Regions from separate parts of the Neisseria cinerea genome, predicted to be linked through region 2. Evidence: predicted binding sites of a transcription regulator. Region 2 holds the regulator's gene; the other holds the start of a gene.
What was found. The regulator FNR, encoded in region 2, switches genes on or off when oxygen is low (the NO sensors DNR and NnrR bind a similar motif). The targets are predictions, from matches to a motif close to TTGATNNNNATCAA.
Positions count from the first base shown of each region.

Region 1 (3,433 bases), 710 kb from region 2:
CGTCCAGCTCTGATTTGTTTGTCAAAGCTTCCGGTGCTTTTGCAATTTCCTCATCGCTGTAAGGCGTACCCACTTTACGCAAAGCCTTCATATGTGAAACGGTTGCTTCAACATCTACCTTATTGCGTGCAAGCCACGGGAATGCCGGCATATTGGATTCAGGCACGACATCACGCGGATTCAGCAAGTGGATACGATGCCATTCGTCAGAATAACGACCGCCGACACGTGCCAAATCAGGACCTGTACGTTTGGAACCCCATTGGAACGGATGGTCATAAACTGACTCTCCGGCAACGGAATAATGACCGTAACGTTCAGTTTCTGCACGGAACGGACGAATCATCTGGGAATGGCAGTTATAGCAACCTTCACGGACAAAAATATCCCGTCCTGCAACTTGCAAAGCATTGTAAGGTTTCACGCCCGGAACCGGCTGTGTTGTCGCCTTGGTAAAGGCCAAGGGGACAACCTCGATCAACAGACCGACACTGACTACAAGCAGCGTGAACACAATCAGAACACCGATTTTTTCTTCAGCTAATTGTTGTAATTTCATTTTGGTAGCCTATCTTTCTTAGTATTTTAGTGATGCTGTGTTTGGGAAACCGCAGGGATTTCAGCATCAACCGCTTTACCGCTGATGGCTGTGCGGTACACGTTGTACGCCATAATGCACATACCGCTCAGATATAATAAACCACCTGCAAAACGAATCATGTAATAAGGCATGGTACGTTTTACGGATTCGACAAACGAATAAGTCAAAGTACCATCATCGTTCAAAGAACCCCACATCAAACCCTGCATTACACCGGCAATCCACATAGCAGCGATATACAGTACCACACCGATGGTGGCAATCCAGAAATGTGCTTCTACCAGTTTGGTGCTGTGCATCTGTTCTTTACCGAAGAGGCGAGGAATCATGTAATAAACAGAACCGATAGTTACAAAACCTACCCAACCCAATGCACCTGCATGAACGTGCGCGACAGTCCAGTCCGTATAGTGGCTCAATGCATTGACCGTTTTAATCGACATCATCGGACCTTCAAAGGTAGACATACCGTAGAAGGACAAGGATACAATCAGGAATTTAAGAATTGGGTCTGTACGCAATTTGTCCCACGCGCCGGACAAGGTCATGATGCCGTTAATCATACCGCCCCAAGAGGGTGCAAACAGAATTAAAGACAGAACCATACCCAAAGATTGAGTCCAATCAGGCAGCGCAGTGTAGTGAAGATGGTGAGGACCTGCCCACATATAGGTGAAGATCAGCGCCCAAAAGTGAACGACAGACAAGCGGTAGGAATAAACGGGGCGACCTGCTTGTTTGGGGACGAAGTAGTACATCATACCCAAGAAGCCGGCAGTCAGGAAGAAGCCTACGGCGTTATGACCATACCACCATTGAACCATGGCATCGATTGCACCTGAATAAACAGGATACGATTTCATCAAACCGGCCGGGATGCTGATGTTATTGACGATATGCAAAAGCGCAACTGCCAAAATAAAGCCGCCATAGAACCAGTTGGCAACATAAATATGTTTAATCTTACGTTTGGCAATCGTACCGAAAAATACGATGGCGTAAGCCACCCAAACCAATGCAATCAGAATATCAATCGGCCATTCCAGTTCGGCATATTCTTTACCCTGAGTCCAACCCATAGGCAGGCTAATGACCGCAGCAACGATTACTGCCTGCCAACCCCAAAAGGTAAATGCAGGCAGCCAACCGCCGAAAAGACGGGTGTTACAGGTACGTTGGACAACGTAGTATGAAGTGCCGATTAAGCCGCAACCGCCAAATGCGAAAATAACTGCATTGGTATGCAGCGGACGCAGACGACCAAAGTGAAACCAAGGGCCGATGTCCGATAAATCAAGGGCGGGAGCAAACAATTGGGCAGCTACGATAACGCCGACCAACATGCCCACGATACCCCAAACTACAGTCATGATGGCGAACTGGCGCACCACTTTGTAGTTGTAAGTTTGTGTGTCCATGAGAGTCTCCATGAATTATGGGAATAAAAATTTTTTATCCTGCCGACCCTTGCAGCCTATTCAAGGTACAATTCGGGCAAGCGTAATTTTTTCTAAATTTAACATATCTACTTTATTACGCCAAGCAGAATTACATTTGAAAGATAAAGGGTGCCCACTCTTAAATATATTTTTATTCCATAGAAATCAAATTTTTATAATAAATTGTATTTTATTTTTCATTACTTGTTTTTCAAGCCCCCTTTTTTTTATAGCACTTTATTGATGTAGATTAAGCTGCATTCTAAAGTCATTTAGTCAATAATATTTAACAATACAAGCAATAGCTATGATTAATTATAAAATTGTTCCATCTCCTCTCGATCATGAATGGCACATCCTACTGACATTCACGAAACATGATGATTTTCCAATAGAAATAAGCCTCCCGAACTGGACTCCCGGCAGTTATCTGATTCGGGATTTTTCCCGCCACATTACATCTATCGATGCATCCTGCAACGGTGTGCCCGTCCGACTCGACCAAATTGCAAAAAACTGTTGGCATGCCGCCTCCTCACGCGGAGAGTGGCAAATCCGCTACACAGTGTATGCATTCGATTTGTCTGTTCGCGGTTCTTTCCTGTCGACGGAACGAGGTTTTTTTGACGGGGCATGCATGTTTTTAAGGGTTAAAGGGACTGAGATGCTGCAGCACCGGTTGGATTTGTCTGATATTCCGACAGGATGGCGTATCGCCACGACCCTAACCGAAACAGACCGATATATTTTTCAGACGGCATCCTATGCCGAATTGATTGACCGCCCTGTGGAAATGGGCTTGATTGAATTTTTAGATTTTGAAGCGGCAGGAATTCCGCATACGCTCGCCCTAAGCGGCATCTATCCCGACTTCGACCGCAACAGGCTGATTTCAGACCTCAAGAAAATCTGCGAAACTGAATTGGCAATGTTTTCCTCCCCTGCCCCATTTGAGAAATATTTGTTCCTGCTCCATGTCGGTGAACAAATATATGGCGGTCTGGAACATACCGACAGCACTGCCCTGCTTTCTGACCGGCACTGGCTGCCACCTGCAGGCATGGCTGATGCAAATGAAAACTATACCCAGCTGCTCGGTCTTTTTTCCCACGAATATTTCCATGCATGGAATGTCAAATCCATCAAACCTGCCGCATTCGTCCCTTATGACCTCGACAAAGAAAACTATACCGAACAACTATGGGCATTCGAAGGCATTACATCCTATTACGATGATTTATTTTTGATCCGCAGCCGCACTATCTCGCCCGAATCCTATTTAAACCTGCTGGCACAAGGTATTACGCGCGTACAACAAACCCACGGCCGTTTAAGGCAGACTTTGGCCGAATCAAGCTTTACCGCGTGGAACAAATTTTATAAACCGGATGAA
Region 1 covers NZ_LS483369.1:1,203,892-1,207,324, forward strand. Annotated here, with positions in the region: gene ccoO (cytochrome-c oxidase, cbb3-type subunit II) at 1-559, opposite strand, end outside; gene ccoN (cytochrome-c oxidase, cbb3-type subunit I) at 586-2,019, opposite strand; gene DQM57_RS06265 (M61 family metallopeptidase) at 2,348-3,433, shown strand, end outside.
Region 1: the regulator FNR is predicted to act here: its motif matches at 2,281-2,294, upstream of ccoN (cytochrome-c oxidase, cbb3-type subunit I).

Region 2 (3,433 bases):
TCCGCATAGGTCGAATAACCTTGGAAATTGCGTTGCAGCAATCCTTCTTCGAGTGCGACAGACAATTCGTCGTCCGGTTTGGCAAAATGATCCATGCCGATGAAGACATAGCCGCGTTCGGTCAGGGTTTGGACGCAGTATTGCAGCATATCGAGTTTTTCCTCGCTGCCGGGAACGGCGGCGGTATCGATGCGGCGTTGCGGTTTAAAAACATGCGGCAGGTGGGCATAGTGATAAAGGGCGAGGCGGTCGGGATCAAGCGACAAAACGGTATCGATGGTGGTTTTAATGCTTTCGGAAGTCTGGTGTGGCAGGCCGTAAATCAAGTCCACACTGACGGATTTAAACCCTGCTTCACGGGCGGCATCGATGACTTCTTTGGTTTCTTCGTAACTTTGGATGCGGTTGACGGCCGCCTGTACTTTAGGGTCGAAATCCTGAATACCGACACTCATACGGTTGAAACCGAGTCTGCCGAGCATGAGGACGGTATCCCGGCTGACTTTGCGCGGGTCAATTTCGATGGAGTATTCGCCGGTGGGGATCAACTCGAAATGCTTGCGGATCATGCGGAAAACACGTTCGATTTGGTCGTCGCTTAAGAAGGTTGGCGTACCGCCGCCGAAGTGGAGTTGGGCAAGCTGGTGTTTTCCGTTTAAGTGCGGGGCAAGCAGCTCCATTTCTTTTTCAAGGTATTCGATATAGGCATCGGCGCGGCTCTTGTCTTTGGTAATGATTTTATTGCAGCCGCAGTAGTAGCAGATGGTATTGCAAAAGGGGATGTGAATGTAAAGGGAGAGCGGTTTATTTAACATTCCCGTGCTGCGTAAATGTAAAGCTTTGATGTACTCCCCTTCTCGGAAGCCGTTATGGAAACGGTCTGCGGTAGGGTAGGAGGTGTAGCGCGGGCCGCTGGACGGCAGGCTGGCAATCAGCTCGCGGTCAAACTCGGGACGGTTATTGGCATTGTGATTGTTCTGTATTTGTATAATTTTCATGGTGCGTGTTCGATTTTATGATGTTAGTCAAATTTTGGATAGTTTGGTAGAATGCCGCAGTATGATAAACCTGTCTTGATATGTGTCAATAAGCACATAATCATGATGGGGCAAAACGCACGAAAAGGTACGGTATGGCTTCGCATAATACTACACATCAGATGAAAACGCTGTGTTCTTCCTGTTCTTTGCGGGAACTCTGTCTGCCTGTCGGATTACTGCCCAATGAGTTTACCCAACTAGATGCCGTTATCCGCCAAAGCCGCCGTTTGAAAAAGGGTGAATACCTGTTCCGTGCCGGCGAAGCCTTTACTTCGCTCTTTGCCATCCGTGCAGGCTTCTTCAAGACAACCGTCGCCAGTCAGGACGGACGCGATCAGGTAACGGGTTTTTTTATGTCGGGCGAACTCATCGGCATGGACGGCATCTGTTCCCATGTGCACAGTTGCGACGCGGTCGCTTTGGAAGACAGTGAGGTATGCGAGTTACCGTTTACCCATATCGAAGAGCTCGGTCAGAATATCCCAAGCCTGCGTACCCACTTTTTCCGTATGATGAGCCGCGAAATTGTGCGCGATCAGGGCGTGATGTTGCTTTTGGGTAATATGCGTGCAGAAGAGAGGATTGCCGCCTTTCTGTTAAACCTCTCCCAACGCCTTTATTCCCGCGGTTTTGCTGCTAACGATTTCATCCTGCGCATGTCTCGTGAAGAAATCGGCAGTTATCTCGGGCTGAAACTTGAAACCGTCAGCCGCACGTTATCCAAATTTCATCAGGAAGGGTTGATTTCCGTCGAACACAAGCACATCAAAATCCTCAATCTGCAAGTGTTGAAGAAGATGGTGTCCGGCTGCTCGCATGCTATTTGAGCCATTGTCGTCCGGGATAATGCATATAGGCAGGATATTTGTTCTTCCCATAATTTCAGATGATATGGGAAAGCAAATATCCTGCCTTTGTTTTACAGACAAAATGCCGTCTGAAGGGAAAACACTAAATAGAGAAATCTTCGCTGACGGGTGTGTACAGGATTTTGTCCACCTTTTCACGGGTCAGGTGCGGTGCAAACGATTGGATAAAGTCATACGCATATCCGCGCAAATAAGTATCGTTGCGTAAGGCAATCCATGTTGGAGAAGGTTCAAACAAATGTGCGGCATCCACAAGTTGCAAATCGTTATCCGTATCCGGGTTGTAGGCCATCTTTGCCATCAATCCCACGCCCAAACCCAAGCGGACGTAAGTTTTTAATACGTCCGTATCTGCCGCAGCCAATGCGACATCGGGTTGTTCCAAACGAGCTTTGGCGAATGCCCGTGCAATGCTGCTGCCCGTGTTGAACGCAAATTCATAAGTAATTAGTGGAAATCTTGCCAAATCTTCAATGCGGAGGGGGTTTCTGCATTCGAGCAAGGGGTGGTCGTTCGGTACGATAACCGCATGAGTCCAGTCATAGCAGGGGAGTTTTCCCAGTTCGGGATGGTCGTCTATACGCTCTGTAACAATTGCCAAATCAGATTCGCCCGAAGTAACCATTTGGGCGATGGCGGCAGGGCTCCCCTGTTTGATGGTCAGGTTGACTTTCGGATAGCGTTTCACAAAATCGGCAACAATCAAGGGCAGGGCATAGCGTGCCTGAGTATGTGTTGTGGCTACCGTCAGCGAACCGCTGTCCTGTCCGGTAAACTCGCTGCCGATATTTTTAATGTTCTGTACATCACGCAAAATACGTTCGGCAATATCCAAAACCGCTTTGCCCGGCTGAGAGACGGAAACCACGCGCTTTCCGCTGCGGATAAAAATCTGAATGCCGATTTCTTCTTCTAATAATTTGATTTGTTTGGAAATACCGGGTTGCGAGGTAAACAAGGCTTCGGCTGCTTCGGAAACATTCAGGTTGTGCCGGTAAACTTCCAAAGCGTATTTTAATTGCTGTAATTTCATAGCGGGTGGGTATGCGTCGGTGACAGGGTCTGAACATCGTTTTTAATTTATCATACTTTTTTAAGTATATGATATGGGCTCTGTCGCCATATTTGTTGTTTTTATGCAACGACAATTTCCATATATGGAAAAAATTACCCTAAACTAATGACACAGAATTGATTTTTCGGCATGATTGGCAATTAGGAAACAGGCTGTGTTACTGTTGTTTTCTAGGGTTGAGTATTGACAGTCTGCACCCGGCTTCTTTATAGTGGAGACTGAAATATCCAATTTGCCGCCATATTCTTACAGCGGCCTGTATGTTGGCAATCCAGCAGCTGCTCCTGTATCTGCTGTACAAATTTAATGAGGGAATAAAATGACCAAACAGCTGAAATTAAGCGCATTATTCGTTGCACTGCTCGCTTCCGGCACTGCTATGGCAAGCGAAGCACATACCAAACATGGTTACACTGTAAGCAGCAAATCTCAAGAAATCGTACGTAACA
Region 2 covers NZ_LS483369.1:79,296-82,728, forward strand. Annotated here, with positions in the region: gene hemN (oxygen-independent coproporphyrinogen III oxidase) at 1-998, opposite strand, end outside; gene fnr (fumarate/nitrate reduction transcriptional regulator Fnr) at 1,133-1,867, shown strand; gene DQM57_RS00500 (CysB family HTH-type transcriptional regulator) at 1,992-2,942, opposite strand; gene DQM57_RS00510 (OmpA family protein) at 3,304-3,433, shown strand, end outside.